DNA from 4 places in the uncultured Paraglaciecola sp. genome. Region 3 is predicted to be linked to each of the others. Evidence: predicted binding sites of a transcription regulator. Region 3 holds the regulator's gene; each other region holds the start of a gene.
What was found. The regulator sigma-54, encoded in region 3, starts transcription at its own class of promoters, with help from an activator protein. The targets are predictions, from matches to a motif close to GTTGGCACGNNNNTNGNNT.

Region 1 (8,224 bases), on a different contig from region 3:
GTTAAATCCATCTAAATTATCAAAGCCCTTATACACCACAGAAAATCCGATAATCGCATCTATGAGATAAGGATTTATATGGATATCGCCTAACACCCCCCAAAATAAGGTAATACTGTGGCCAATTGTAAACATACTCACATATAACAATACGTCTCGGCTTCGATACAAGAAAAAAATTACACCTACGAGGAAAAGTATGTGGTCATATCCTGTAAACATGTGCTTTGCGCCAATATACATAAATGGGAAAAATTGTACGCCAACATTTTGCTCCAAAAACACACGAGTATCGTCATCAACACCATGAGCAAGAACGTCTATGGAGAGGCTGATCAATAGAATGGCAAATACAAGTTTGCTCAAATTTAGAATATTATTTAACAAAGATTACTCATCATTAATTGTGAGTTGGAATTGAAGCAACAAAACAGCTTAGGTACCAAATGAAAAAAAATTGACTGTTTTATAATCATCATAAGTAAATAAACTTACTTGGTCTTTATAGTTTTTGATTTTAGCCTCACACTTGTCCTGATCACCAAAGAGTAACAAATCTCTTAGTTACGACCAGTCTTTAAATTTTTGCATGTCACTGGTTTTTGCTTCTATCCAGTTGTCACCTTGTGTGGTGGTTTCTTTTTTCCAAAATGGCGCTTGGGTTTTCAAATAATCCATAATAAATTCGTTAGCATGATAGGCAGATTGTCGATGTTGACTCGTTACACCTACAAACACAATTTGTTCTGATACTTTTAGCTGCCCAACGCGGTGAATTACAGACACACTGCCTAGTTGCCATTTAGCTTTAGCTGTTTGTACAATATTATTCAATACTTTTTCTGTCATCGCTGGGTAATGCTCTAAATATAAACTGCTAACAGATTGTTGAAGATTAGTATCCCGAACCAAGCCAACAAATGTCACCAGAGCACCATCACTGTGATTACTGTCTCTTAATTTTTGGTATTCATGAGCAAAGTCAAAATCCTGAGTTTGCACAACGATTTGCGTAAAATGACTCATGAAATTGATTACCCACCGGTCACAGGAGGAAAAAATGCGACTTCGTCGGCATCACACAGCACAGTATCATCACTCGTCATCTCTTGATTAACCGCAACCAACGCTTTGCCATAAGCCAAATATTCTTCCCATGTATTGTCTTTTGCCTGCAAAATACTGCGTAGCTTAGCTACTGTGTTTAAATGCTTGCCATTTTGAATGATCTCAATGTTTAGACATTCAGTCTTAATAACTTCTTTAAGTTGACCAAAAAATAAAACTTTTAACATGACCAATCACCGCTTTTGCCACCTTGTTTACTCAGTACCTTGATATCACTAATTACCATATGAGGGTCAACAGCCTTACACATATCAAATAAGGTCAAAGCAGCCACACTTACCGCCGTAAGTGCTTCCATCTCTACACCCGTTTGCCCCGCTAACTTGCACATAGCTTGTATACGAACTTTATTATCAACATCCAATATTTTAAAATCGAGCTGAACTTTAGACAACATCAATGGGTGACATAAAGGTATAAGTTCGCTGCATTTTTTCGCCCCTTGGATTCCCGCGATACGGGCAATCGATAACACATCACCTTTGGCATGAGTGTTATCTTTTAACATGGTAAAAGCTTGTGTAGACATGGATATATATCCTTCTGCCACAGCTTGGCGTTGTGTTATCAGTTTATCTGTCACATCAACCATATTGGCCTTCCCATGCTCATTTACATGAGTCAAACCTTCACTTTGGTTTTGCATATTAAGTATTATCCTCTGCTTGAGCATTCGGTAATGTCTTTTAAATGAACAACAAAATTACACGGGCGATGGGTCGAGTCTAACTGTTGTTGAAGGATGCTGTTCCACGCTGTTTTACACGCGCCAGTAGAGCCTGGCATACAAAATATTGCCGTACCATTGGCCATGCCACCTAACGCCCTTGATTGTACCGTTGATGTACCAATCTCTAAGTAAGACACATGTCTAAATAATTCACCAAAACCTTCAATCTCTTTTTCAAATAACGGCAACATGGCTTCTGGAGTAGTATCTCTTGCAGTAAAGCCTGTTCCACCTGTCACCAAAACAACTTGAATATTAGCAGCCGCTATCCAATTAGATACCACCGCTCGGATTTGAAACTTATCGTCTATTACAATTTTTTTGTGTATTACATTATGACCATCAGCGACTGCAGCCTGATTAAGGTATTGCCCAGAGGTATCATTCTCCTCACTGCGAGTATCTGACACAGTTAACACCGCGATATTCAGAGCCTGTTTAGTTGTTGATTCAATCATTGTCATGTCTAAGTCCCAATAAATGGTGGTTCATCGCAGCGCTGATGCCACTGCTCTGGAGTATTAATATTGCCTAATTGAGTGTTTTTCAAAGGAGGTATTTGTAGACCCTGCAAAGAACTCAACATCTTTTTTACAGAATATTGGCGCTGTTTTGGCTTTACCAAGGATTCGTCCTGCTGGTGCTTAAGTGCACTCGCCAAATATTCAGTCACATCGACTGATAGCGGAAGATAAAGTGGTAAAAAGCACTGTTCAAAAATGCATAAACACCGATTTTTTCTGCCCATCTTGAGTAAATGGTCAAAATCTTCTGCGTATAAATCTGGCATATCTACCGCTATCACCAGTAACTCACTAATGTTGCTGTTATGCATTTCAAAATGCGTTATCGCCCCATGAATACCTGATAAAGGTCCACAATTTGGAATAACATCAGCAATACCCTGATCATGCTGAGAGCCACTGATAAAAATATTATTACACACAAAAGCCAATTGACGTTGGCAATGTTCAAGTAACGATAGTCGGCTATTTGGTAATGTTAACAAACTTTTATCTGTTCCCATTCTACTTGAGTTTCCGCCCGCTAAAATCACCCCAGCTAACATCTATGATACCCCCCAAAAACCAACACCATTTTCATCTGAGAATTCATTAGCCACCTAACATAGCTAAATGTTTTGTCGCACCTGTGAAACCATCTTGTAACCAATGTGTCGCCTCTTTATCACCCAACAAATCAATGAGTTTAGTTTGCAATTCACTGCTGTCAGCTGACTGCAAAGCAGGTCGTATATCCAGACCTTGGTCAGCAAACAAACATAAATGCAATTTGCCAGTAGAAGAAATCCTTAGCCGATTACAGGTTGCACAAAAATCTTGGCTGTATGGCATAATTAAGCCTATCTTGCCTTGATAATCAGGGTGAAAAAACTCTTGAGCAGGCCCTGCTGTTTTATCTCGAATCAGTTGGCTCCATCCACTTTCAAGAAGCTGTTCTTTTATTGGCATACCAGAAACATGGTTCTCGTTAAAAAACATCACATTGTCACCCGTTTGCATTAACTCAATCAGCCTCAACGTTACAGGTGTATTTTTTAGCCAAGTTAGGAAATTTTGCAGCTCTTTTTCATTGTATTGTTTCATCAATACAGCGTTGACTTTTACTTTTACACCTAAGGCTATGGCTTTGTCGATACCGCGTAAAATAGTCTTAAGTTTATTATGGCCGGTAATCGCTGCAAACATACGAGGGTCGAGGCTATCGATGCTAATGTTGAGTGAATCAAGTCCAGCATCCACCCACTTATGAATATCAGCATCCAACTTATAGCCGTTACTCGTCATAGCGACATGCTCAATGCCATTGGCGGATGAACAGGCTTTTATGATTTCAGGCAAGTCTTTTCTAAGGGAGGGTTCGCCACCGGTTATGCGTACTTTACTGGTGCCCAATGAGGCAAATCCATTAACCAAGGTTTTAATTTCAGACAATGCCAAAAAGTTACGGTCGGTATCACAAGCATAACCATCAGGTAAACAGTAATCACATGAAAAATTACACACATCTGTTATAGACAGCCGTAGGTAATGGAAGCGACGTCCAAATTTATCTTCTAACATATTATTTAACACCTTTCCAAAGTGAAGTGACAAAAAATTTGTGTCACTTGCGGGAGGCTGTTCGATTTCTCTTACAACCCTGGCGAACTGGCAACGTTGCCAAATTCACGGCTAAAAAACCTTGTCTTAGATTTAGGTGAGATAGCTCGGAGTTATGCACCTATTATCTGACTATGAGGTCAAACAATAGTTACCTATTTGTAACATATAATCATAATTTTGTAATGGTAAACCACTTTTGTGTTTTTAAAATGGTAAGCAATGTTTACAGGCCAATCGATGCAAGATGGCACATAAGTTGTAATGGTTTTCACTAGTATCTTATTAAATGTTTAATTAAAAGCACGGATAAAGTGCAAAAACAGAGATTTCAACAGTCTATGATCAACACCTTCATCAACAAAAATAAGCTCCCCATTGATTTTTCTTTAATCTCAGAAGATTACTTTATTCCTCTTGCCGAAGAGATCAAATTGCACCAATTAAGTGCAAAGACAACTTATTTTGTTGGAATTAATGGCAGTCAAGGCTCTGGCAAGTCGACATTATCAGCCTTTATAAAAGACTACTTAACTGAAACTTACGGCATGAACGTGGTTGTAATGTCATTGGATGATTTCTACCTTAGTCGCATAGAACGTCAAATAATAGCAACCGATGTACATCCTTTATTTACCACCCGTGGAGTGCCAGGTACTCACAATATGCATCTGGCTAAATCGGTAATGCATAACCTAAAACATCAACAACCCACGACTATCCCAAGATTTAATAAAGCCACAGATAACCCTCATCCTGCATCATATTGGACAAAGGTATCTTCTGCAGTGGACATAGTAATTTTTGAAGGCTGGTGTTGGGGCGTTGAGCCGCAAACCCCTGAACAGTTAACACAACCAGTAAATGGATTAGAGGCAATAGAAGACGATAACGCAGCTTGGCGTAACCATGTCAACTTACAACTTTCTCTGCATTATAAACCCCTCTATAGTTGGATGAATAAATGGGTGATGTTAAAAGCCCCTTGTTTTGAGGATATATATGCTTGGCGTTTAGAGCAGGAACAAAAGCTTATTGCTGCAACAGCCAATAATGACAAAAATAACAATCAGGGCATCATGGATGAACAGCAAGTTCAGCGCTTTATTGAGCATTATCAACGTTTAACTGAACATGCACTTGATACATTGCCAAACACATCAGACCACGTGTTTGAACTAAATCATGAAAGGGCCATCACCGCTCATAAGCTTAAGGAAGTCCATGGTTAACGATGTATTAGTTTTTACAGATTTAGACGGGACATTACTTGACCATCACAACTATAGTTTTGCCCCAGCATTACAAATGCTACATAGACTTAATTCTATCAATATACCTGTGATCCCTAACACCAGTAAAACCTTCGCTGAACTCATTGATTTAAGACAACAAATAGGATTAGAGGGGCCTTTTATTGTCGAAAATGGGGCCGCTATTTACATCCCTATTCTTTATTTCAAAACTCAGCCTAGGGATACAAAATCTAAAAATGGCTACTGGGTGAAAGAATTCTCTAAACCAAGAGAGCATTGGTTGTCATTAATAGATGAGCTAAAAGTACTTTTTGCAGGCGAATTTAATCATTTTTCTAACATGTCTAATACAGAAATAATAACGGCAACCGGGCTTTCAGTAAGACAGGCAAGACTAGCTGCCACTAGAGAGTACGGTGAACCTATTTTATGGTTGGGCAGTGCAGATACAAAAAATATATTTGTTCAAACTATTAAAAAACTTGGAGTCACACCTTTGCAGGGAGGACGATTTTTACACCTATCTGGAGAATGTGACAAAGGCACAGCGCTAACTTGGCTAGCACAGCAGTTTAAAAATGAACGTAAAGTAAAACAATGTACCTCCATAGCTTTGGGTGACGGACAAAATGATGTTGCCATGCTAGAGGTTGCAGATATAGCGGTACGGATTTTATCACCAACAAATGCACCACCAACATTATCCAGACAAACAGACGTTTATACTAGCCAAGCTTATGGCCCAACTGGTTGGACAGAATGTCTAGAGAAAATAATATTTACCCATAAACAATTTAACATGTAGTACGGAGATATCATGGCTGATTTTTATCAAAATGGCATAGTCACAACCTTACATAACTTGTCTGAAAGGCCCGTTGAGGAATTAGAAAAGGAACTTGTAGAGTTCTCAAAAAGACGTCCTATGGCGCTTATATTACCCTCTTTATTTTCCGAGCTTGAAGGCACAGCGTTACCCAACATCATCGACCATATAAGTAAAGTTCCCTATCTATCTCAGATCGTAATTGGCCTTGACAGAGCCAATCTTAAACAATATCAACATGCTCTCAATTTTTTTGGCACTTTACCGCAAAATCACCGCGTATTGTGGAATGAAGGACCAAGACTTAAAGCCTTAGATGCAAAATTAGAAGCGTTAGGATTGGCGCCTAAGGAATTAGGCAAAGGTCGAAATGTTTGGTATTGCATGGGTTATGTGTTGGCGACAGGCAAAGCAGAGTCGGTAGCATTGCACGATTGCGATATTCTGACTTATGACAGGGGCCTACTAGCAAGATTAATATATCCGGTAGCAAATCCACTTTTTAATTATGAATTTTGCAAAGGCTATTATGCCCGTGTAGCTGATGGAAAGATTAACGGTCGGGTTTCAAGGTTATTAGTGACACCTTTAATACGAGCCTTACAAAAAGTAGTGGGTCATAATGAATATCTTGAATATATGGACAGTTTTAGATATCCATTAGCGGGCGAATTTTCTTTCAGGCGTGATGTGTTAAATGATATCCGCATTCCCAGTGATTGGGGCTTAGAAATCGGTGTGTTGTCTGAAATGCAACGAAACTATTCCCATAATAGATTATGCCAGGCAGATATAGCCAAAACTTACGATCATAAACACCAAGATTTATCGGCAAATAACGATCAAGGTGGACTATCTAAAATGTCTATCGATATCACTAAAGCCTTAATTAGGAAACTTGCCACTCAGGGTGAAACTTTCTCCACTGAGACTTTTAGATCACTAAAAGCCACGTATTATCGGATTGCCTTAGATTTCATAGAAACCTATAATAATGATGCCATTATGAATGGTCTGAAGTTGGATATTCATAGTGAAGAAAAAGCAGTTGAATTATTTGCCAGCAATATTATGAAAGCTGGAGAAAGTTTCTTAGATAACCCAATGGAAACTCCATTCATTCCTAGTTGGAACCGTGTAGTGAGTGCCATGCCTGACGTATTAGAACAATTAAAAGATGCGGTAGAGCAAGATTACTTAGAGTTTAAACCTTAAGGGGCAGTCAATGTTATCGGTATTAGAACAACTGACAGAGCGTGTTGAGCATCATTTAGCCGTGATTTATCAAGACGTTGAATTAAAAAAGCCTTACACAGATTTATGTAAGCAGTTATTACACACCATGCGCATTGATACTGCTGACTTATTAGTAACGCCTAAAAGTCATCATAATAATTGGGATCAGAAAGATGTCATGCTGATTACCTATGGCGATAGCATTGAAAAGACAGGAGAAAAACCACTTCACTCTTTACACAGTTTCTTAAAAAAATACTGTGGTGGTGCAATCAATAGCGTGCATCTATTACCCTTTTTTCCATACAGTTCCGATGATGGATTTTCGGTAATTGATTATTCCAGTGTTAACGAATCTTTAGGTGACTGGGATGACATACAATCAATTACCCAAGACTATCGCGTTATGTCTGACGTGGTGATCAATCATTGTTCATCCAGGAGTTTATGGTTTGAGAATTTTATCAAAGGTGAAGGCACAGGCAGTGACTTTTTTTTTACTGCATCATTAGAAGATGATGTATCCGACGTTGTAAGACCAAGAACCTCTGATTTGCTTAGATTAACCAAGACGAAGCATGGGGAAAAACAAGTATGGTGTACATTTAGTCATGATCAAGTTGATTTTGATTTTAGGAACCCTGCGGTCCTTGACACCTTTGTTTCAATTATACGGCAATATCTGGACACCGGCATTCGGATTTTTCGTTTGGATGCAGTTGCTTTTCTTTGGAAGAAAGTAGGTACTGATTGCATAAACCTTGAACAAACTCATGAAGTGGTTCGTTTGTTACGCATACTAATAGAACATGCTGTAAGCAACGCTGTAATTATAACCGAAACTAATATACCTAATCGGCAAAACCTAACCTATTTTGGCAATGCCAACGAAGCTCATGGTATCTATAACTTTTCGCTGCCACCT
Region 2 (8,224 bases), on a different contig from region 3:
TCCCAGTTCCTAAGCTTTACATCCTTGCAAAGCACTCATCCTGAGTTCCTATCCTTTTGATGCAGCAGCCTTGCCGCAATTTCCTTCAATCCTAAAGTAGTCCAAGTTCATCCTTGATGTCTTCCTGACTCGTCGTGTTTCCTTGTGACAGGTGTAAATATAGAGGAACTAGGAAAGTTTACGAGGGGGTAAAAAAATAATATGGAAATATATTACGGACAAAAAAAAGGTGGACTGCTTTATTTGTTGTAAAACAATAAGTTGAAATTTTTGTAGGTGTAAAAGCAATATTAATTGACGACTTCACTTACGCCTTTGTACGAAATCTCTTACATGAAGATAGCGATATGCTTACAACCTAGTTTATTGGATTTCGCGAGGCCTGAACATCAAGTGTCCTTTAATCTGGCCTACGTCTAATTCTTCAACCAAATCGTAGTGACCATCTTCAAAAAAAGATAAGCATTTTGGCAATGTCACATACATACCAACCCCTTGACTATCCAAGTCTTCGAGCATAATACCTTCAATTGCACTCATCAATACATGTCCTAATCCATGATCTTGTTGATCAGGATGCACACCAATTAGAGACAACATGTGGAAGTGCTTGGCAGGCACACGGCTTCGCACTATAGTCTCTTTTTCGACCATTTGTTTGGTACCAAAATAACCTGCGGTCAAAAGCATTTTCAATCGCCAATGCCAAAATCTATTAGGACCTAATTTGGCATCAGGGTTCATTAAGCAAGCAACAGCAACCAATCGTGCATCATCAAACAAACCAATCATAGGCTGCTTAGCTAACCAAAAGGCATTTAATTCTTCTCTGATCGCTGAACGTAAACGAGATTCATATCCCTCTTTTTCGTATTGAAATATATCAACAAATAATGGGTCATCATAATAAGCGAGATACAATATTGATGCGGCAATCTTTAGATCTTCGGCCACTAAGTAAACCGCTTTTATGTTGGCCACGTCTGCGATTTGTTCTTCTTGCAATTCCATAACGATTGGTTCCTAGTATGTTATGCCCGTATTTTACCCTGTGGATGTTGACTTGTTAATCGTTTGTTGCAAATCAAAAAATCATTTATTAGAAACACATGTGTCGGGAAATACATCTGCGGTCTAATTGCTCACTGAGAAAATCAGTGAGCTAATGACTGATCAACATAAATGTTATAGGCGCTCTCGCCCCACCCTACCAATGCAGTATTTTTAAATATCAAAGGAGTACATTCATCTTGTGTAGTGACGCCGTCACCATCTTTACGTTGAGTTCGGTAATATAACACCTGATATGTATCGTTACCTTGGGTATAACGCTCATTAAAATCTGCAATACCCATGAGACTTAAAATTTGCTCATAAGTAGCATTTTGTTGTAATAGCGAAATATGTTTACGATTTTTTTGCTCTTTCTCTTGCCACTCAGAATGATGACCATATTCGCCATCAGTATTTACAGAAATAATACAGCCACTCAACCCAAGTGATAATCCCAATAATGCGGCGATTACTAATTTTTTCATTGATCGTTCCTTAATATTCATCATTTTAAAATGTTTAGTGTTAAGCGACTACAATAGTCAATTTGGCTATGAGTATTCAAAATTGAGGCCAAACCGTTAACCTTATGTTTTATATAAATATATGGTGATCACATGAACAAGTGGTTAATATTATATAAGTATTTCTGATAAAAATTTAGGACTTTTAACCAATCGAATGAGCAACATCGACTACATTATCAATTTGTGTTTTGACATTTCTGAGCAGGGTAAAACCCCTTCTGTGGCTTTAATCAGGAATATGGCTCATCACCCTTTAGCTATTCCCGAGGTCATTAAAGGTTTACGTCATTGGAAAGCAGACTCAAATGTCCGCCCTAAAGTCCAACACAAACAATTAAATGATGGTTCAGCCACCAACCAATCATTACAACAACGTGTCTCACAGCTTGAGACTCAAGTAGCGACTATAATGGAACAGCTAATTAGAATGTCGGATGGAGTATCGAATAAAAAGAACGGTTAATTCTTGGAAACTGACGGTTGTAAAGACTGAATAAAGACCGCTAGGTTTGCTGCCACTGCCTTTTTTGGTAAAAGTCCGACTTGCTCTAGCATCACTTCGCCGCTGGTGTTATCCACCGTAAGAATGTAATCATCTTCGTCTGTTAAGGCAACAAAGAGTGTCTCTGGTTGCTTCAACCTCCTTTTCATTAGTATGTGCCCAACCAGGTTTTGCTGTAATCGTTCAAAATCGTTCTGATTCCATGGCTGTAACAATTGTAAATAACCATTGCTTGACTCAGCACATAGATTATCGCTCCAATATGCAGAGTAATAACTGATAACATCTTGGTGAATTTTCATTTCTAAAGCTTTTTCTAAATCATTAAAGTTAGCTGACCCAGAGCGTTTAATAGGTTGCCAAGTAACTCTATCACCTACATTTCCTGGGGTTGTATAGCAGTCTGAAGGCCATTCATTATCATATTCAACTGTGACCATCTCAGGATAATTTTTTGCTGCAATCAAATATTTTTTAACATACTCATCTAACGCAGCTGTTACTTGTTTACTCATCAACATTCTCTTTAAACGCCACCATATATCCTGCTAATCTAACATCATTTTGAAAAAATGATATCTCAAGGTTTTGACCAAAGCAGTCATGAGGTAGACTTATCGGCACAAAGTGAACATAACAATAAAGAGTGAATGTGAGCGAAATAATTGATAAACAAACGACGCTTGTCGGATTAAGTTTAGGCAAAGCGACCGAGTACAGAGAAATATACTCGCCAGACTTGTTGCAAGCAGTTCCTAGAAGCATGAATAGGGTGGAGCTAAATTTAACGGCTGAATTGCCATTTTATGGCACTGATCGATGGAATGGCTACGAATTATCTTGGTTAAATTCGAAAGGTAAACCTCAAGTAGCTATTATGCGCTGTGAAGTACCAGTGTATTCACCAAATTTAATTGAGTCAAAATCATTTAAATTGTACTTAAATAGCTTTAATCAAAGCCATTTTGACTCTATAAGTCTAGTCGCTGAAGCCTTAACGAAAGACTTATCTCAATGCGCGGGGGAAAAGGTTCAAATCGAACTCTTTAAACCAGCAGCATTTTCCCAAATGCAAATTTCTAGCCTTGATGCGGTATCTATCGACGATTTAGATATAGAAGTGAAGAACTATCAACTTAATCCATCTAATTTAATCGCCGCCGGTAAACAGATTGAAGAAACTTTGACGAGTGATTTGCTTAAGTCAAATTGTCTGATAACCAATCAACCTGATTGGGGAAGTGTTTTCATTCGTTACCAAGGTCAACAAATAAACCACGAAGGATTATTACGTTACCTTATTTCATTTAGACAACATAATGAATTTCATGAACAATGTGTAGAGCGTATATTTTGTGACATCATGACTCATTGTAAACCTAAAAAGTTAAGCGTCTACGCAAGATATACCCGGCGTGGGGGGCTCGATATCAATCCGTTTAGAAGTAATTTCGAAAAAATATACCCAGAAGTAAGGCTGGCAAGACAATAAAGAGCCTATATGCACCAAAACAACTAAATTCAGGTGATTATGCATAAGATTCAACTCAATCCTATAGGGGCTATGAGCCAACTATCTCATATGGAAGTTAACTTGCTTAGCGAGTCTTCAGATAGTGACTTATACAAACTGTTTCGCAACTGCTGTTTAGCTGTTTTGTATAGTGGTGCTGAAATAGATGATTGTGAAAATATATTCGCTCCTCACCACAACTTTTCCGTCAATTTGATTAGCCGAGAAAGAGGAGTGAAAGTAGAGTTGGTAAACCCACCAGCTCATGCTTTTGTGGATGGAGAGTTAATAGAAGGTGTGCATGAACACATCTTTTGTGTGCTGCGTGATTTATTGCATATGGGCGCAAAGTATTCAGATCAGGCGCTACGGGTGATAACAGATTCTGATTACATTACACATACTGTATTTGATATGTTGCGCCATGCGCAAACTATCAAAAATACTGCAGAATTAAACATGGTGATATGTTGGGGTGGACATTCGATTGGAACTGTAGAATATCAATACACGAAAGAAGTAGGCTATCAGCTAGGCTTGCGAAAACTCAACATTTGTACTGGCTGTGGTCCAGGAGCCATGAAAGGGCCAATGAAAGGTGCCACCATAGGTCATGCCAAACAACGTTACAAAAATGGCCGTTACTTAGGCTTAACAGAGCCAGGGATCATAGCCGCCGAACCACCTAATGCAATCGTTAATGAACTAGTAATAATGCCAGATATCGAAAAACGCTTAGAAGCTTTTATTCGTTTATCCCATGCAATCGTTATCTTTCCGGGAGGAGCAGGCACGGCAGAAGAGCTGCTTTACCTAATTGGTATCATGTTGGATGACAAAAACAAAGAACAAGTATTACCTATCATTCTCACTGGGCCTGAGCAAAGTAAAGCTTACTTTGAATCCATTGACCATTTTATAGGTGAAGCATTGGGATCTGAAGCACAAAAGCTATATGAAATAGTCGTAGGCGACGCGGCAAAAGTAGCGCAGATTATTAAGCATAAAAATAGTTTAGTCAGGGATTACCGCAAACAAACTGGCGATTCATATGATTTTAATTGGTCACTAAAAATTGCTGCGGAGTTTCAGAGTCCTTTTATTCCAAATCATAGCAGCATGGCAGAACTCAACTTACATTTTAACCAACCTAAAACCGAACTTGCTGCAGCGTTAAGACAAGTTTTCTCTGGAATAGTCGCAGGCAATGTAAAGTCAGAGGGAATGGCTTTGATAAAAGAACATGGTCCCTTTCAACTTAAAGGAGAGCCCAAATTGATGAAGATGATGGACGACTTGTTAGAATCTTTTGTTGAACAACAAAGAATGAAACTACCTGGAAGCAAATATGTCCCTTGCTATCAAATAACTGAATAGTGAAAAAATAGAGACCAAACAGCCAAATTACTGAGGTCAGGGACTCAAAGTATCCATCAAACAAGCATAAACAAACGTAGAAGTAATATCACGCTAGGTTAACGAAAATTCACGTTCAACTCGCTGCAATTGATCAACAATTTTTATATGATTAGATTGGGCGTAGATAAGAAAGAAGCACATGAATAAAACAGTGGTTAAGAGAATTGGTATCGGTGTAGGTCTGTATGCCGCTTTTGTTATGGCGGTTATTATGTTTTATCCAGATACCCCAAAAGATATGGACTGGAAAGACCGCGAAGAATATAACAAGATCCAGATATCTAAGCTTGAATTAGGCCTTCAAAAAAAACAAGTTTTAGAGTTGTTAGGTAGCCCAGATATAACTGAAGCTAAGCGGAAAGATAATAATGAGCTACAAGTGATGTTTTATCGCACTCAGCACAAACAAGCCGATGGGATAACGACAGAAGACGAATGTACTGCACTACTTTTTGAGAACAACGAGCTGATTGCTTGGGGAGATAGTGCCTATCAATCCTATGTTGATGGCTAAAAAGCACTCTACCATCAGAAATAATTAAGCAACACAATGTTACACTGACAAAGTTGCTCAAAATTTATCGATGTACATCTCTAGACAGAAATTTACTGAAAGCATCACACCACTTTTGCAAAAAATTATTATGGTGCAGCCAAGTTGTATAAACTCCAATGACCAATTGTCATCAATCTCGCGCTCAATTCGGTTGTGTTTACCTATTTGTTAGCTGTAAGAAAGAAGTTTTATCCGCCGTTCACAATTCAGTTAATGTGTGGCTCATTGAGTATCCCCGCTAATTTCACTTTTTACTTAGCATAAGTTTATTCCTAACCTACGGAAGTTACTGTCAGAAACTGCGCGCTGCAATGGATCAACATTCTACGTCAAGGCAGGGTTACTTGAGCCAAGCACAGGCTCGTTTACTGGACATTAGCTGATTACTTTACGAACTAATCTGTTTCTACTATGTTTATTCTGATGCATTCGCATCAAAAAGGAATTAACAAGAGGGAACTATTTATGAAAAAACTCATTTTTATACTATTACTTTCGAGCGTATTTTTGACGATGTCGTCCAATTTAGCCATTGCTGATACGGCAAAAAGTAACGTTAGTCAAAAGCATATGACTAAGGTCAATGTCAATACAGCGTCTTTAGAACAATTAGTTTCTTTGCCAGGTGTTGGGAAGAAAAAAGCAGCCGCTATTATCGAATACCGCACAAAAAACGGTAAGTTTAAATCGGTAGAAGATCTAATGAACGTAAAAGGTGTAGGTGAAAAAATGCTTGAGAAGTTAAAAGAACAAGTAACAGCAGGTTAGATATAAGTGAAAATTTAGGCTGCTCATTATTCATATGAGCAGCCTAAATACTAAAGTGTTAAGTCTTTAAGAAATGCCTTAAATTCTGTACCCAATTCAGGATGACGCAAAGCATACTCCACATTCGCAGTCATATACCCTAATTTGCTACCACAATCATGGCTTCTACCTTTCATGTAATAAGCATCAACCTGTTCTGTTTTCATCAAAGAGGATATTGCATCAGTCAACTGCACTTCATCACCAGCCCCCGGAGGAGTGAATTCCAGCATATCCCAAATATGTCCAGATAAAACATAACGCCCGACTACCGCTAAATCAGACGGAGCATCTGCTAAGTCAGGTTTTTCGACCATATCGTGGATTTTACCCGACTCGCCTTGTGTTAACTCCAAGCCTTCTAAATCGACTATGCCATATTTACTCACATCTTCTTGAGGGACTTGCTCAACCATGATCTGGCTAACACGGCTGGTATTAAATTTAGCGACCATATCCGCCAAATTGTCTTTTTTAAGGTTACTGGTGTATTCATCGATAATGACATCAGGAAGCACCACTGCAAAGGGAGCATCACCTATCATAGGACGCGCACAAAGCACAGCGTGGCCTAAGCCTTTTGCTACACCTTGGCGCACATGCATGATGGTTACGTCCTTAGGGCAAATAGCTTGTACAGCCTCTAGCAATTGACGTTTAACCCTTTTCTCCAAGGTGGCTTCGAGCTCAAAACTGGTATCAAAATGATTTTCAATACTATTTTTACTGGCATGGGTGACCAATATAATTTCTTTTATCCCCGCTGCAACACACTCGGCTACCACGTATTGTATGAGTGGCTTATCCACCACAGGCAACATTTCTTTAGGAATGGCCTTAGTGGCTGGCAACATTCTTGTTCCCAATCCCGCTACTGGGATAACTGCTTTTTTAACTTGACTCATATTAGTGTTCCTTTACTGATAAACCACGACCAATTCCGTAGTAACGCAATCCATATTCCATCATTAATGTAGGCTCAAACAAATTACGCCCATCAAACAGCAATGGCATAGATAGCGATTGCTTTATTAACTCAAAATCTGGGGCTCTGAAAGCTTGCCATTCAGTACATATTACTAAAAAGTCTGAACCTTCTAATGCTGCTTCTTTCGTTCCCATCAACGCCAGATCATCACGACTACCATAAATACGCTGGGTTTCTTCCATAGCCTCAGGATCATAAGCTTTGACAGTGGCGCCTGCTGCCCATAATTTTTCCATAAGAACACGGCTCGAAGCTTCACGCATATCATCAGTGTTAGGTTTAAATGATAACCCCCACAATGCCACTTTCTTGCCTTTCAAATCACCAGAAAAATGTTGAGAAATATATTCAAATAATTTTTCTTTTTGCGCATAGTTAACGGCTTCGACAGCTTCCAAGACTCGAGCGGTATAACCTGCAGCCGTTGCACTTCTTGCAAGCGCTTGCACATCTTTGGGGAAACAAGAGCCGCCATAACCACAACCCGGATAAATAAACTGATAACCAATGCGTGGGTCTGACCCTATGCCACGGCGCACATTTTCAATATCCGCACCAAAGACTTCCGCAAGGTTAGACATCTCATTCATAAAACTAATTTTGGTGGCCAACATACAATTTGCCGCATACTTAGTTAGCTCGGCACTACGAATGTCCATTACAATGATTTTGTCGTGGTTACGGTTAAAAGGTGAGTACAATTCTCGGAGTGTCTTCTCTGCTGACTCGCTGTCAGTCCCTAAAATGATACGGTCAGGACGCATGCAGTCATTCACTGCCGCTCCTTCTTTTAAAAACTCAGGATTAGACACCACATCAAACGTCACAGATTTACTCGCATCAGATAAAGTATTGGCAA
Region 3 (8,224 bases):
TTCCACTCGTTTAAGCGACTCGTTAGAGGCATTGCACAGATTGTCCAATACGATAACTTGATGATCCGTTTCCAATAATTGCAAAACCCTATGGCTGCCAATGTAACCATCGCCTCCCGTTACCAAGATAGTTTGCATTTGATTAGTATCCTTGTTGTTCTAGGTTAGACATATATTGAGTACCGCAATTTAGTTTGTACATCGAGCGGTATCATCCTGGGAAGTATCCTGTTGGTGGTATGCGGGTGTCTTACGAGCATGCGCTAGGCTGGATTGCTATTACGGTGCAATTTCACCGGCACCGTCACTGGCACTGCAAATATAAACATCTTCTGTGATGCCGCTGTGCGCAAAATAACGCTGCGCAAGTAAGAGCTTAGCCCCTTCCACCATGGCGTGGGGCATCAGGGCAACAATGCAGCCACCAAAACCACCCCCCGTCATCCTTACCCCGCCATGTTCACCGAGGTATCCGGCCAAAATTTCAACAATAAAGTCAATGGGAGGTACTGTTATCTCAAAGTCATAACGCATGGAGTTATGAGAAGCTGCCCTGCATTTAGTCAGGCAACAACAGCACACCGTTGCACTGACTTCATTTAAAAAAGCCTATGACTTGTTGCCGCAAAATAGCCAATACGCCTACGCCTACATCCTGTCGATGGATGGACAAGGACAGTCAAAGAAAGCCTTGAACACCCTTCAAATGATCGTCAAACGCTATGCCGACAGGCAAAACTTACTGGAACTCGGTGTTTATTTAGCCCAAAAGAATCAAGACCGTAGTGCGTACCAGTTTTTCACTCAACAGCTGTGAGCGGCATTCAGCAAAGAACCTATATAATGCACTCGTGTATTAAGGGCTTAAGTCACGAATTTGCAGTGAGAAAAAAACATATAGACTTTGGTGAATGTGGGTCATGAGGTGAAGTGTGCCAGTCAAGTCCAGTTAGGCATATTTTGGCCAGTTGGGACAGCATTAATTGTATCTATTTTATTTGGCATAATGCCGATTGATATACAGATTCTAAGTGATAACGGTTTCCTAAAACATATTAGTGGTTTTTGCAATTTGCTGCAGGTTTCTACGTAGCATCGCTCGCAGTGATAGCCACCTTTCCAAGTGAAAATATGGATGTACCAAGAGACGAGAGCCCTCTTTAAGTTAAAAATACAGTTATCACTACAAGACAGTATCTCTCATGTTTAACACAGCATAGTGTTATTCTCCTAAATTTGTAGACACCTTTTATTTAGAAACCGAAGTAAGGTAAAGGTGTTATTAATAAAAATACTCCGATGAAATTTTCCATATAGGGCATTCTCGTCGAACATCGTTGCTAAAAATCAACAAAAGCTTAGGTCAGCTATCAGGTGTGAGTTCAACTGGTCACTGCAACACACTGGTTAAATCGCTCTGCTGGTGTCTCATAGTCTAACGTCTTTCTTGGTCTTTCGTTTAGTTGTCTGGCGACTTGGCTTTATTTCAGTTGAGAATGCTCAACGTCGCCTTTCTGTCGATAAGGATAATTTCTGATTAGTATAAAGTGCAAAGAAACACAGTATAAAAAGTGTAACCGGTTAGAGGGTGGCGACCGCGCGGGACGATGGCGCGAAGCGAAGCTTTTCATTTCTACTTATAAACAAAAAGTGTTATTCAGAGCTTATTATTCCTCCTCATTAAACTTAGTGACGATCAAGGTTTCTACCGCGTCCATTGCTGCTTGTGCATCTTTACCTTCACTGACGACTCGCACTTCTTTACCTTGGTGGCTTTCGAGCATCATTAAGCCAAGTACGCTGTTGGCTGAGGCTTGCTTATCGCCTTGGTGTAGCGTGATTTGTGCATCAAACTTATTGGTTAGCTGAACAAGCTGCGTGGCTGCTCTTGCGTGAAGCCCTAATTTGTTAACGATCACCAGTGTCTTTTCGAAACTAGGCATCAGTTTTGTTCGCGGTGGCGAATTTGTACATCAGGGTGAGAGTTACTGAAATTTTTGGCTAACATTTCAGCAACAAAAACGGATCTATGTTGGCCGCCCGTGCAACCAATCGCTACGGTGACATAACTGCGATTGTTGCGCTCTAAATGGGGTAACCATGTGGAAATTAAGTTTTGAATTTGCCAAATAAACTTAGTCACTATGGGTTGCGAGCCCAAAAATATCTGCACCGGTGCATCTAACCCTGTTAAGTGTTTGAGGTCCGGTTCCCAATGAGGGTTAGGTAAGAAGCGACCATCAAAAACATAATCTGCATCTTTTGGTATGCCATGCTTAAAGCCAAAGGATTCGAATACCAAGACCAGTCTAGAACTTTTTTTACCTAAAATGCGTTCACGGACTAATTCAGCAAGCTGATGGACCGACAGTTGGTCAGTGTCTATATACAAATCAGCACGTTCGGCAATAGGTGCGAGTAATTGGCTTTCTGCTTGGATAGCATCAGACAAAGACTTATTTTGTTTGGATAAAGGATGCAGTCGTCTTGTTTCGCTAAAACGTCTAATCAACATGTCATCGCTGGCATCTAAATAAAGTATGGTCATATCCCAAGTGGAGGGCAGATAATCAAGAATTTCGACTAGCTCATTAGGATCTTTTGGTAAGTTACGGACATCGATGCTAACGGCCACTTGGTCGTATTCATCAACTACAGTATGAGTGAGTGTGGGTAAAAGGTTAACTGGAATATTATCCACACAATAATAGCCAAGATCTTCTAATGAGCGCAGCACTATAGATTTACCTGAGCCAGAACGCCCACTAATAATGATAAGTTTCATTTATCCTAGTGCCTCAAATAACTCTTGGTCTGTTTTTGCTTGGCGCATTAGGCTTAACGTGTCCTTATTGTTTAGTTTCGTGGCAATAGCAGACAAAGTGCCTAAGTGTTCAGATGCTTTGTCTTCGGGTACTAAAATAGCAAAAAAGATATCAACAGGCGCATTGTCTATGGCGTCATAATCGATTGGTTTTTTACTGGTCAATACAATAGCCATAACATTTTCTAGTTCTTGTAGGCGACCATGTGGCAGGGCAATACCATTGCCAATGCCAGTGCTGCCCATTTTTTCTCTGCATGTCAGACTAGACAAAATAGTAGCTTGGTCAATATCAACATCAATTAAATGTTGGTTAGCAATTTGACTAATAAGTTCAAGTACTCGTTTTTTACTGGTTCCTTGAACTGCACATAAAGTACAGTCAGGATGAAGAATATCTTTTATTTCCATTATGAATTCTAATTGTGGTTTATCGTTGACGCTATCAATGGCGTTTAATTTTTTCCTTGTGCTTAATCACTTGGCGGTCAAGTTTATCGATTAAAGCATCTATTGCTGCATACATATCTGACTGTTCAGATGTAGCAAACACCTCTGTTCCACTGAGGTGTAAAGTGGCTTCCGCTTTTTGATTAAGCTTTTCCACATTTAATATTACATGAACATTATTTATATGCTCAAAATGTCGTTCTAGTTTAGTAAATTTCGTATGTACGTAATCTCTTAAAGAATCTGTAATATCTACATGATGGCCGGTAAGGTTAATTTGCATATCGCCTATTCCTTCTTCAATTCGCCTAAAGCAGGCTCTTACGTTGGTTAGATGGTGGGATCATGAGTGACTCCCGGTATTTTGCTATTGTTCGCCGCGCTACCATAATGCCTTGGTCGGCCAACACCTGAGCAATTTTGCTATCGCTTAAAGGTTTACTGGGTTTTTCTGCAGCTACTAACTTTTTAATCAATGCCCTTATTGCAGTTGATGAACATTCTCCGCCTGCATCTGTGGCTACATGGCTAGAGAAGAAGTATTTCAGCTCAAAAATACCTCTTGGTGTATGCATGTATTTTTGTGTTGTAACTCGCGAAATAGTGGATTCGTGCATATCTACCATTTCAGCGACATCGTTCAACACCATAGGTCTCATCATTTCGGGGCCATGTTCAAAAAAACCCATTTGTTGCTGCACTATGCAGTTAGACACTTTAAGAAGAGTTTCGTTGCGGCTTTCAACACTTTTAATAAACCACTTTGCCTCTTGTAAATGTGAACGAATAAATTGACTGTCTGAAGTGTTCTTAACACTTTTGCTCATCGCTGCATATTGCTGATTGACGTTGAGTTTAGGAAGGCTATCTGGGTTAAGTTCTACTTTCCATCGGCCATTTTTCTTAGAAACAGATACATCAGGGATAACGTAATCTGATTCACCTGTGACTATGGCAGTACCTGGCCTAGGATTAAGGGTTTGCAACAGACGCATGGCTTCCCGCAACTCTTCTTCTTTGAGACGAGTTTTTCGCATTAGAGTACGATAGTCTTTACTGCCTATCAGATCGCAGTAATCAGTAATCAACAACTTGGCTTCTTCTAACCAAGGTGTATCTGATGCAAACTGCCGTAATTGGATTAGTAAACATTCTTGGGCGCTGCGAGCGCCTGAGCCTATGGGATCAAACATCTGGATGCGTTTAAGTACTACTGCAACTTCGTCCAGTTCAATCTCTTCGTCATCCATACTGGCTAGGACTTCTTCAGTGCTAATAGTCAAATAACCGGCTTCATCGATAGAATCGATAATGGCCATAGCAATAGCAATATCGGTATCGCTAAAATGGGTTAAACGCATTTGCCAAAGCAAATGGTCTTGAATATTTTCTGTGGTTTCGCCTTGAAATACTTGATCATCATCGCCTGCTGATCCTGCACTGCTCATAGAGGAAGGGGCTGATGAAGCACTTAAATATTCATCCCAAGTACTGTCTAAGGGTAAATCCTCTGGTATGTCATTATTTTGCAGGGCATCGCCGCTATCGACACTATCCGCATTGACTTCAACTTGAGTGCTGTCGCTATCTTTATTATCGGCACTGTGGTTAGTTTCAAGGGCTTTTTCGCCACTACCACTGTCATCTGACTCGTTTACTTCTAACAACGGGTTAGAGTCTAAGGCTTCTTGAATTTCAGCTTGTAAATCCAAAGTAGACAATTGCAATAGCTTTATGGCTTGTTGCAGCTGCGGTGTCATTGTAAGTTGTTGGCTAAATCTTAACTGTAAAGAGGGTTTCATTAACTTCTTATGTTTAATCTGTTGTTGTTATCAGACGAGATGAACTCTTCATTCTAGAAATTACAGCGTGTTGTCGAAGTTATCCCACATCAATCATAAAATACTAATCAAGTTCGCTTGCTTGACAGCTTTGCTGGAAGCTTAATATTTTAAGTAATATTCTTTTAACTATAGCCTGAATTGTTCACCTAGGTATACATCTCTTACACGTTGATCACTTAAAACTTCTTCCGAAGTGCCAGAAGCTATCAACTCGCCATGGCTCACTATATATGCTTTTTCACATACATCTAAGGTTTCACGCACGTTATGATCGGTAATTAATACACCTAGACCTCTATCGCGTAATTGTTGAATTATTTTTTTTATGTCGTTAACTGAAATGGGATCAACCCCAGCAAAGGGTTCGTCTAATAATATAAATTCTGGATCAGCCGCCAAGGCTCGCGCAATTTCTACTCTTCTGCGTTCACCGCCAGACAGACTCATACCTAAACTATTGCGAATATGGTTGATATTAAATTCGTCCAATAATGAGTCGGCCTGTTGTTCTCGCTGTTCTTTTGATAATTCTTTACGAGTTTGTAATATCGCCATCAGATTTTGATATACGGTTAGCTTTCTGAATATTGATGCTTCTTGTGGTAAATAACCTATGCCTTGCCTAGCACGCACATGCATTGGTTGCAGAGTAAGATTCTGTTGATCAATATAGATGTCACCTTTGTCTAAAGGTACTAGCCCAACAATCATATAAAAAGTGGTGGTTTTACCAGCGCCATTTGGTCCTAATAAACCCACTATTTGACCAGTCGATACTTCAATGCTGACATCTCTTACAACTTGTCTAGACTTATAAGACTTAGCTAAATGTGTGGCTTTCAATACGGCCATTAAGGTTGTTCATCCTGTTGGGCTGTTTCAAGTTCTTTAGGCTTTGATACAGGCTGGAATGTGGTAATAACACGGCCACTTTCTTGATCGCTACCTTGAGCTATGATTTGTTCAAGTTCCATATTAAATGTGATTGATTTGCCTTGCACACTACTAGAATTCTGCTTTATCTCAGCATTCCCCTCTAATGATAGGGAGCGAGTTTGACGATGGTATTCAATCTTATCTGCCTTGGCAGTGACCATGCTGCCATCTTCTTGTTGTTGAGAATATGTAGCAGGGTTACCAGTGGCGATAAATATTTCATTGCCTTCACCCTTGCTGGCATCAATTTCTAAATCATCTGCACTGACTTTTAAAGATCCTTGTAGGATCACAACATTGCCTTGGTAAGTTGCTCTTTTGGCAATGCCATCAGCATTTTGGTACAAGGAAGCCAGTTCAATTTTTTTAGTAAAATCATCTTTCCCAGCATAACTATTAGTCGAAAATAATAACGTTGCTAAAAAACTAGTACGGAACAGACGGTTGGTAAACGGTTTTAACATGGTCTAATAACTCATATTTTTGGGTTTCTAGGCTAGCGGTGAAGCCATTACTGTTTATCACATAATTTGGGCCAATAATTTCGACTGGCTGATCTGAATACATGGTCTTTTCCACTAGGTTTACTTCGACAAAATTGGTGCGGATGACTTGTATATAACCTTTCTTATCAAGGCTGGTGATTTCTACATCGGTTTCAAATTGGATCCGTTGATCTTCATATAATGTCCCTTCCTGTGCGTCTACTTTCCATGGATGAAGTGATTGAGCAAATAACAAATAGTTAGGTTGTTTAAACAATGTGAACCCAAGGAGGTCAAAATTTTCCATCTTTTGGGCAAAAACCTGATGATTTATCTGTCCCAATTTATCATACAATGTACTGCGCATCTTACTTGCTAGGTAATTAGGAACCCAAGCGTCTTCTGTTTGCGAGTCTACCTTTAATACTTCTTTAGCAAGCCATCCGGGAAGACTCAAGGCTAATGCTAGTAAAAATAACACCACAATACACAGGGTAACGCGATTCATATACTGGCGCTGTGTATGGTATGTAACTGCCCATGAGACAGCAGGATTAAATCGCATAATTCACGCACTGCCCCAAATCCACCTTTAGTCCGAGTCTGATAGTGCGCCTGTGCAGCTAAAAGCGGGTGGCCATCTTGTACACATATATTACATTGCGACACCTTAAACATGCCTAAGTCAGGCATATCATCCCCTATTGCAGCAGTCTCACTTATAGTAACGGATATTTTATTTTGTATGGCTTGCAAAGCTGGCTGTTTGTCTTCACAGCCTTGATAAATATGTTGAACTCCTAGAGATGTCATCCGCTGCTCTACCATATTTGAATTACGCCCAGTGATAACTGCAACTTGCACACCAATTTTTTGTAATGCTTTGATCCCGTAGCCATCTCGTGTATGGAATGCTTTAAGCTCCTCTCCATTTTGACCCATGTAAATTCGGCCGTCCGAAAATACACCATCAACATCACAGGCTAATAGTTTTATTTGCTTAAATTGTATTATTAGTTTTTTATCAATCGGTCCATAAGGAGTCATTAACATAGACATTAAATAATACCTGCTTGAAGCAGTATCTGCATATTGATAGCCCCTATTGGTTTGCCATTATTATCAGTTAAAAAAAGCGAACTTATTTTATGTTTTTGCATGAGTGTAAGGACTTCGGCAGCCAACATTTCTGGTTTAGCTGTAATGCAGTTAGGGGTCATAACCTCATGGATTTTAGTTTTGTGAATATCTATTCTATCGTCAAGTATTCTGCGTAAATCACCGTCTGTGAAAATACCCAATAATTGACCATCGTCATCGATCACTCCTGCCATACCTAAGGCTTTTTGTGAAATAACTAATAAAACTTCACGCAAATTTTGTTGTTCTGAGACCAAAGGTAAAGATTGCCTTGTGACCATCACGTCTTCTAATTTAATTAAGAGCTTTCTACCTAATGAACCGCCTGGGTGTGACAATGCGAAGTCTTCAGACGTAAAACCTCTTGCATCGAGAAGCGCAACGGCGAGTGCATCACCCATAACTAAGGTCGCAGTTGTACTTGAAGTAGGCGCAAGACCAAGTGAGCAGGCTTCCTGCTCAACTTTGATGCACAGATTAATATCGGCATATCTGCCAAGAGTACTCTGAGGGTTTGATGTCATAGCAATAATAGGCACACCCAT
Region 4 (8,224 bases), on a different contig from region 3:
GTAAAATCATTGATGGCCTTTAAATGAAGCTGACTGTCGATTTTTCGATATTAAATAATGCTGTTAGCCAAATGGGGGCAGACTTAATAGATTTTTCGCATTCAGTCAAACTGGACATACTTGACCCTATTGACGCACTTCTTGGCGAAGGCTTCGAAGTTAATTTTAAGGATATTGAATTTGAAACAGGTCTTGCGAGTTATCAAGGCAGACAGGTTCTCCTTTATATAAAAGATCATAGTTACAACGAGAAGATATACGCCGTAATCGAAGATGGAACAAAGGGAAATAGGTTTCATATTGCTGATTGTGAAATGTTAGAGCGCATGAGACAAAAAGGCCGATTTGACAGATATGTGGTTACGAACAAGTTGGATGGAATATTTGCCGTATCTGGCACTAATAATTCAAATGAATTAATAGAGGGGGATACCAATCTAAACGTTTGTCAGTACTGCTTGGATGCGCTTAATTATAAAAAGTTTTCTTCAATGCCGAGAGGGGCAATCAGGAAAAAATTTGTTTCCACCTTCGAACTCGCAGAATTTTTCGACACCTACAGTTCTTTTTTCAAGTACATGCCCACCGGCGTTGCGAATAATGCCAGCGCAGGTTACACCGATGATTGGGATGATATTTCAAGGAAAATTAGAGCGCAATTTAACTATAAGTGCCAACAGTGTGGCCTGGATCTCAGCAGTCACAAAGGGTTGTTGCATGTTCACCATATTAATGGAGTGAAGTCTGACAATAGCAGTCGTAATTTAACGCCACTATGTGCAGATTGTCATAGAAAGCAGCCAGATCATCAGCACATGTTTATTAAACATGAAGAAACAAAAACGATTAATCATCTGCGGCAGGAACAAAAACTTAACAAAAAAGAAAATTGGAAGGACATCTATGCTTTGGCTGACCCTGCCATGAATGGCGTTATCGACCTATTAGAAAAGCACCAGGTATCCCTGCCAGAAGTGGGTGAAGAAATTCAGAACGATAAACAAGAAGTTGTCACAGAGCTTGAACTCTCTTGGCCATTGAAAAAAGTAGGAGTAGCGGTAGACAAGACATCTGCCTTAGCAGCAAGCAAACAAGGTTGGAAAGTTTACAGTATGCGCCATGCCCTCAGTCAAATGGATGATTTGGCGCAAAGCTTAAGATAATACAAATAGTTTTAAAATTCACAACCGTAATTTTAGAGCCCAATAATTCGTAAAACAGCAAATGTGGCGCATAGCTCAACGCTATTTGTCATTGTGAAACAACATTTCTAACGTAATACAAAGTTATTTGCACAGGGAAAAGAGATAACAACATGAACGTAGCCTATAGAAAACTAATCACCTATGCCCCAGGCATGCGCATTGTCGTGCGAGATGCTGAGTGGATAGTGCGCCGCGCCGACCCAAGTGCCGACGGCGGTTACTTAATAGAATGTGAAGGCCTATCTGAATTAGTCCGTGGTAAAGAAGGGCGCTTTTTAACCTCTATTGAAAACGATCCTGCCATTGGTGCTAAGCCCATTGAAATTCTAGATCCTGCCACAACAAAACTGGTTGAAGACAGATCATCCAATTACCGTGGTACCTTGCTTTATATCGAAAGTTTACTGCGTCAACGCGTACCAACCGATGAGAATATTCACTTTGGCCATCAGGCCGCCATGGATCCCTTACCATTCCAATTAGACCCGACACTCACGGCGCTTAAACAGCCGCGTCAGCGTATATTAATTGCTGACACAGTAGGCTTAGGTAAAACCTTAGAAGCGGGCATCTTAATGTCTGAGCTGATGCGCCGTGGCAAAGGTAAACGTATTTTAGTGTTAGCGGTTAAATCTATGCTGACTCAGTTCCAAAAAGAAATGTGGAACCGTTTTTCAATACCATTAACGCGATTAGACTCATCAGGCTTACAACGCGTACGTAATAAAATACCTACTAACCATAATCCGTTTCATTTCTTCGATAAGTCGATTATCTCTATCGATACCCTGAAACAAGATATCGAATACCGTCATTACCTTGAACAAGCTTATTGGGACATTATTGTCATTGATGAAGCCCACAACGTGGCTGAACGTGGCTCTAACTCACAGCGTAGTCGTCTTGCCAAGTTATTAGCCAGCAAGTCAGATAGCCTTATTATGCTTTCTGCAACGCCTCATGATGGTAAGCCTGAAAGTTTTGCTAGTTTAATGAACATGCTTGATGCCACCGCTATCAGTAACCCTAAAGAATACAAACACGAAGACTTTAATGAGAAAGGCCTTGTTGTTCGTCGCTTTAAAAAAGATGTCAAAGATCAAATAGCCAAAGAATTCCCTGAACGTCAAATAGAAACCATACGTTCAAACGCAACAGCAGTTGAAGAAGACGCTTATCGTGAACTGCTGGGTGCGAACTTTGGCAGTTTAGACAAAAGCAGCGAAGGCGGACAAAATCACAGTCGCTTATTCCGAGTCACATTAGAAAAAGCATTATTTTCAAGCCCCATGGCCTGTTTATCTACAGTAGAATAAAGATTGGGGTCAGGTCTTGTATTTTGTGCAAAACTCAAAATCTGACCCGTAGGTTTCGAATTTCTAAGCGGATTGACTCGATAAAGGCTGACATTAAAATATTGCCAATGTTTTATGGGGAACTCACGCAAAATGTGTGGCACTTGTTATCATATTTCTCTTGTAGGTTATTGTTAGATATGGACTTAAAGTCAAAGCATATTTTTATGAAATTTCGTATTTAACCGGAATAGCGGTTTCCACTTGTCAGAAACATCCTGAAAATGACTTTCATATGCGCTAAGACTATGAAATGATTATATTTTTACTTTTTCGGAAATTTTAAGTCGAATTGAATTCGCACTTAACCCGATTTCCGACTAATAAACTGTTATACGCTATTGGAGTTCCGAGTTGTGACACTATTTCGAACGGGAAAAATTACGTGCCATTCGGGTCAGGTCTTTAATTTTGAATATAAGTGCTACTGGACTATATTTAATTAATCTTGGATTAAGAATCTGCACAACACTAGATGATTTTTCTTTTTCTGTTAATTAATTCTTTTGCACATAAAGCAATTAGTTGGAGAACATAATGAGCCGTCCTTTACGTTTGGAATTTTCTGGTGCGCTTTATCACGTCACTTCTCGAGGCAATGAACGCAAGGCTATTTACATCCAAGAAAATGACTTTGAGCTGTTTCTAAATATATTAAGCGATGTTTGTGAAAAATTTAATTGGGCTATTCATGCGTATTGTTTAATGACAAATCATTACCACTTATTAATTGAAACTCCAGATGCAAACTTGAGCAAAGGCATGCGACAACTCAACGGTGTTTTTACACAATCGATAAATCGAAAGCATCAGAGAGTAGGGCATTTATTTCAAGGCCGTTTTAAAGCAATACTTGTTGATAAAGATGCTTACTTGCTAGAACTCACTCGTTACATTGTACTTAACCCAGTTCGAGCAAGAATGGTTGATTCCCCCAGTGAATGGTTATGGAGTAGTTTCCACCATATGGTTGGTCGAGAAATGTCTCCACCTTGGTTAGCGACTGATGCATTATTACAACTATTTTCTTCTAATAGAAAACAAGCAATTTGTGAATATAAGAAATTTGTTGATGAGGGAGTCGGTGTAACTGTATGGGACAATTTACAACATCAAGTATTTTTAGGAGATGATGATTTTGTGGAAAAGTATCAACCTCTACAAAATTCTCGATTAGGGGATTTAAAAGAAGTACCATTAAAACAGCGCCGTTGTACTCCAAAGCCTTTGTCGCAATATCAAGAACAAACCTCCTCTCGCGATGAAGCAATGCTAAATGCCTATAAATCTGGCGGTTATACATTAAAGGAAATTGGGGATCACTTTGGTATTCATTATTCTCGAGTAAGTCAGATAATATCAAAATTAAAGACCTGATAATCATATAGTAAGTTCCTACGATTCACGTTCAAGCCTAGAGTGTATGTTATACACATAGCTAAAACGAGGGCTTTAAAATGAAACTATATGGTGGCATTGATTTACACTCCAACAACTGCGTTTTTTCAATTAAAGATGAAGCAGGTGTTGTTATCGCTCGACGAAAGTTACCCAACGATTTAAACCAAATATTTCTGTTTCTTAAACCATTCGAGAAGCAATTAACAGGTTTAGTTGTTGAGTCTACATTCAACTGGTATTGGCTCGTTGATGCATTAAACGACGCTAACTACCAGGTGCATCTCGCTAATACGACGGCCATTCAGCAATACTCAGGTTTGAAATACTCCGATGATAAAAGTGATGCTGACTGGCTTGCTGAAATGCTGCGATTAGGTATTTTGCCTGAAGGTTATATTTACCCGAAAGAAGACAGAGCAGTCCGTGATTTAATGCGTAAACGCATGCAGCTTGTTCAGCAAGCCACTCTCAATCTTTTGTCTATTCAAGGGCTATACATGCGCCATCTGAGTTATAAAATGAGCAATAACAAGATAAAACAGTTAACCCCTGCAGCAATTGAAAAGCATTTCCCATTACCAAATACAGCGCAGGCAACAATTTGTAACCTTACCGTGATGAAGTGCCTAAAAGCGCAAATTAAACTATTAGAAAAAATAGTATTAGCACAAGTTCAATTAACACCCGATTTTCAAGAGTTGATCACCATTGACGGTATTGGCAATATTCTCGCGCTCACTATCATGTTAGAAACGGGTGACATTCATCGCTTTAATAAAGTAGGAAATTACGCTTCCTATTGCCGTTGCGTCAGTGGCGCTCGTTATAGCAACGGTAAAAAGAAAGGTAAAACCAATTCCAAGAATGGTAACAAATACCTAGCCTGGGCTTTTGTTGAAGCGGCTAACTTTGCCATTCGTTATAACAAAACGGTTAAAAGTTACTATCAACGAAAATTAGCTAAAACGAATAAAACGGTTGCCATTAAAACCGTGGCCCATAAATTGGCAAGAGCTTGTTTTTATGTATTACGAGACAAAGTACCGTTTGATGCAGAAAAAGCATTTTGTTAAGAATTTGGCATCGTTCATGAGTTACAAATGGGGTTGGTAAAACCACTAGATCTGATTGGGCCTTGAACGATACCATCTTATTTGTTGTAAAAAGATATGCCCAAGGTTAAAGCCATAACGGGTTGGACGGTTTGAATAAAGCCGAACCATAGATCTGTTAAGTTGCAGAAAAATCTGCAAAGAACTGGATTAATCTTGGCACTAAATAATTACTGAGGCTTATAAAGCCAAGAGCCGTAGTCATACTAATTTGCATGACTACACCGCTTTAATTCAGATGGGTGACTGGTGCATATTGACACCAACATTGTGATTTTTAGGTGTGTATTAATAAGCAACAAATTAGCGGTTCATGTACAACTTAATACTTGGTAAAAAAATACCAAGGAAATTTACATACTTGCTTGACCGGAACTAACTAATGGGTGACCCGAATGGCACGAATGGCATGCATGACCCAAATGGCATGCACATAAAATATTTTATGCAACGTAAAGCTTCGATGAACACCATTGTCCAATTTCTTACAAATCGACCACAGCTAAATGAAGGTGGTCGGTCTGTTTTGGGATACCAAAATTTATCTGAAAGTTTACGTTAGCCTGAGAAGGTTATCTTGGTTCTGTCCAAATCCAATTTAGAGGTAATTTCCAGCTTGAATCGCTATTCATTTATTCTGTTTAAAATAACTATGCCGTTTTGGAATGCTTTTGGGAGAAAGCGAGCGAAATAGGGATAGTTGCGCCGAAAGGCATCCTTAAAAAAGTCATCGCCATAGAGCGGGTGTGTGACCAATTTAACGTCACCCTAGGCGCTGCGGCGATTCAATATCCACTGTGCTTTGAAGTCGTCAAAAGCGTTGCTATTGGCATGACGAATGCATCTCGTATTGGAAAAAACAATGATTGGTATCAAGAAGATATTCCGGAAGCATTCTGGCAAGCACTTCAACAGCAAGGTCTAGTAGAAAAAATCGGCCGTTAAATATTTACTTAAAATAAAAAGGTGGGGCATGATCATTTCGTCATTGCCGACTGCAAAAATCAATTCGTATCCTCGTACCTGCAGTACCATTATCAGATCTTAATGGTGTGACCTTCTTGGTATATATAATAATGGCCTAGAAAAGCCCCCCCCCCCGGCTGGCTAGGTGGGCTCTTAAATATTAACGAGTGAACTTAGGCTTTTGCTTTACGACGGCTAAAACCTAGACCTGCTAGAGCTAATCCGAGTAGAGCAAGGCTCGCAGGTTCCGGAACAGCTGTTAGCTTTAAATCATCAAAGCGTATAGCTAGTGGGCCGAATGCTAGATTGTTTGGATCGGGGTAACCGTTAGTTAATTGCACTGTAAGGATATTCTTTCCATCAATAAAGTTGTCGGCAATACTGAATGCATGAAGCGACTTAAAAGATGAAACACCAAAAGGTAAAGTTACGCTAGTTTCGATATCATTCAGATAAACAGTTGCCCAATTATCAACACCCCACAAACCTGTAATCTCGGCAGTGTTCGCATCATAGCCGGTTAGATCAAATGTTGTTGAGAATAAGGCGTCTCTATATGTGGTGCCGCCAGCTCTATCGGTTGATATCCACTGGGAGTTGTCGTCATTATCAAAATAGGCGTTGTTGTAGTAAGTTTTTGCATCACCGTTTGGTGGGATAACGTCCCAGTTACCATCTATGCCACCAGTAGCTGCGACCAAAGCCCCTGTGCCATCAAGACCTGTATTGTATAGTTGACCTTCGATTACCATAGCGTTGGCGGATGAAACGAAAGACAAGCTTAGTACCAATGCTGCTCCACATTTGTTTAGTGTATTCATTATTTCACCCTTTTTGTCTTTTTAAAAAAGCCTGATCCGTAGGCTAGGCATATTTATAATTTAATGCTTCTTAACTAAAGCAAGTATAATGCCATTAATATAATATAAAGTATATATTTTACAGTGTGTTGTAGAATTTTTTTCAAAGGGGAATTTACAATATGTAAAGAATGTCGACACTTTTTACTTGTGCATATTAAAACTTTATCGGCCTTGGGACCCAAGCCCCAAGTAAAACTCACCCGTTTTCATGGTGTTTTTCGGCGAATAATCAGGGCAAAAGCCGGGACACCCATATCTTTTTATGATATTGAGAAAAGCGAAAAAGGGCAAGAATGTCGGCAATAATTTTTGGGGTTGCAGTAATTTCCCGAAGTGCAGGGCAGTAGTTGGAGTGTGAATATGGGTAACTATTAAAGTAAAAAACGACAGTATTGTGAGTAATGGCGTGTGATATTTGTTGTTTAAGTCGATTAACAATATTACTTCTAACGTAATGATTTTAAAAGATCTAAGATATGGGTGTCCTACTTTTTATTCCAACTGAAACAGTGATTAATCTAGCGTTCTCTTTTTGATTATTGAACTTTTCTAAATGATTTAGAGATCCCTCAATTGCCATAACACTTTACGTAAATTTACAAGAATGTATGCAAACCTAGTAAATTAGTTTATGAATTACATTCGTTTTAGTCTGCAGATATTTACATGAAAACATTACTGCATTTCCTAATATTTGTTTATTGTACTGACTATTATTGTATTTATTTGAAATGAATATCAGGCGTGTCATATTGATTTTTAATGATTACCCACTCAGACAAATAGTTTTGATTTTATCAATATGACACTTATTGTTTGAACTCGTTTGGGAGGCGAAATCGAGATAGCCTCTTACGCTCGGTATTGGGAGAAAGCGAGCTAGAACGAAATCGAATCAAGAGGTGAATAATGCAAAATGTCTATGGCGGTTTGTGCCCCTTTATAATATTAGTTGTCTACAAATATCGTTCATACTGATATGTAGACATGCACTCATTAAAAGTATCACCAACGGCTGCTTTGAGCTTGAAGCCGCCTGTCAGATTAATATAATAATCTAGGGTACAAACTTGTTCTCTCTATCTCGCTATCGGCGAAGGGATTCTCGATCACGAAAGAGTATGGCCCAATCTCTTTCCTGCCCTCGTTGCCGTTTTGGCCACAGCGTATTAACCATTTCCGCTGCTTGGCGCATAACGCATCTTACATGGGTTCACTTACATTCATCATACTGACTCCCTAGCACTTACACGACTTGCGTGGTTGTCAGGAGGAACTTCCTCTCGCGATTCATTTCCCGTCCAGCGGACTTTGTTACATTG

Region 1: Q0Y52_RS13100 (kinase) is a predicted target of sigma-54. The motif match lies at 4,228-4,246, and genes of this name have one in related genera.
Region 2: Q0Y52_RS17605 (DUF3192 domain-containing protein) is a predicted target of sigma-54. The motif match lies at 1,613-1,631, and genes of this name have one in related genera.
Region 4: Q0Y52_RS00095 (PEP-CTERM sorting domain-containing protein) is a predicted target of sigma-54. The motif match lies at 6,938-6,956, and genes of this name have one in related genera.

Annotation. Positions count from the first base shown of each region.
Region 1 is NZ_CALSOK010000013.1:239,744-247,967, reverse strand. Features, by position in the region: gene Q0Y52_RS13135 (HupE/UreJ family protein) at 1-387, opposite strand, end outside; gene moaE (molybdopterin synthase catalytic subunit MoaE) at 565-1,026, opposite strand; gene moaD (molybdopterin converting factor subunit 1) at 1,035-1,295, opposite strand; gene moaC (cyclic pyranopterin monophosphate synthase MoaC) at 1,289-1,774, opposite strand; gene moaB (molybdenum cofactor biosynthesis protein B) at 1,783-2,322, opposite strand; gene Q0Y52_RS13110 (molybdenum cofactor guanylyltransferase) at 2,325-2,927, opposite strand; gene moaA (GTP 3',8-cyclase MoaA) at 2,974-3,942, opposite strand; molybdenum cofactor riboswitch at 3,936-4,106, opposite strand; gene Q0Y52_RS13100 (kinase) at 4,323-5,213, shown strand; gene Q0Y52_RS13095 (mannosyl-3-phosphoglycerate phosphatase) at 5,206-6,042, shown strand; gene Q0Y52_RS13090 (glycosyl transferase) at 6,055-7,278, shown strand; gene Q0Y52_RS13085 (sugar phosphorylase) at 7,289-8,224, shown strand, end outside.
Region 2 is NZ_CALSOK010000021.1:31,556-39,779, reverse strand. Features, by position in the region: gene Q0Y52_RS17610 (GNAT family N-acetyltransferase) at 364-1,011, opposite strand; gene Q0Y52_RS17605 (DUF3192 domain-containing protein) at 1,155-1,538, opposite strand; gene Q0Y52_RS17600 (hypothetical protein) at 1,735-2,043, shown strand; gene syd (SecY-interacting protein) at 2,040-2,603, opposite strand; gene queF (NADPH-dependent 7-cyano-7-deazaguanine reductase QueF) at 2,735-3,574, shown strand; gene ppnN (nucleotide 5'-monophosphate nucleosidase PpnN) at 3,614-4,972, shown strand; gene Q0Y52_RS17580 (DUF3192 domain-containing protein) at 5,154-5,528, shown strand; gene Q0Y52_RS17575 (helix-hairpin-helix domain-containing protein) at 6,036-6,338, shown strand; gene galU (UTP--glucose-1-phosphate uridylyltransferase GalU) at 6,389-7,282, opposite strand; gene Q0Y52_RS17565 (UDP-glucose/GDP-mannose dehydrogenase family protein) at 7,284-8,224, opposite strand, start outside.
Region 3 is NZ_CALSOK010000014.1:117,864-126,087, forward strand. Features, by position in the region: partial or broken gene Q0Y52_RS14115 (SDR family NAD(P)-dependent oxidoreductase) at 1-138, opposite strand, end outside; gene Q0Y52_RS14120 (hypothetical protein) at 280-534, opposite strand; gene Q0Y52_RS14125 (hypothetical protein) at 617-817, shown strand; gene Q0Y52_RS14130 (HPr family phosphocarrier protein) at 1,668-1,943, opposite strand; gene rapZ (RNase adapter RapZ) at 1,943-2,785, opposite strand; gene ptsN (PTS IIA-like nitrogen regulatory protein PtsN) at 2,786-3,235, opposite strand; gene hpf (ribosome hibernation promoting factor) at 3,270-3,557, opposite strand; gene Q0Y52_RS14150 (RNA polymerase factor sigma-54) at 3,583-5,076, opposite strand; gene lptB (LPS export ABC transporter ATP-binding protein) at 5,245-5,970, opposite strand; gene lptA (lipopolysaccharide transport periplasmic protein LptA) at 5,970-6,518, opposite strand; gene lptC (LPS export ABC transporter periplasmic protein LptC) at 6,481-7,047, opposite strand; gene kdsC (3-deoxy-manno-octulosonate-8-phosphatase KdsC) at 7,044-7,598, opposite strand; gene Q0Y52_RS14175 (KpsF/GutQ family sugar-phosphate isomerase) at 7,598-8,224, opposite strand, start outside.
Region 4 is NZ_CALSOK010000001.1:21,546-29,769, reverse strand. Features, by position in the region: gene Q0Y52_RS00130 (OmpA family protein) at 1-23, shown strand, start outside; gene Q0Y52_RS00125 (HNH endonuclease signature motif containing protein) at 72-1,163, shown strand; gene Q0Y52_RS00120 (DEAD/DEAH box helicase) at 1,316-2,521, shown strand; gene Q0Y52_RS00115 (transposase) at 3,098-3,937, shown strand; gene Q0Y52_RS00110 (IS110 family transposase) at 4,018-5,034, shown strand; gene Q0Y52_RS00105 (hypothetical protein) at 5,456-5,635, shown strand; gene Q0Y52_RS00100 (hypothetical protein) at 5,818-6,018, shown strand; gene Q0Y52_RS00095 (PEP-CTERM sorting domain-containing protein) at 6,213-6,860, opposite strand.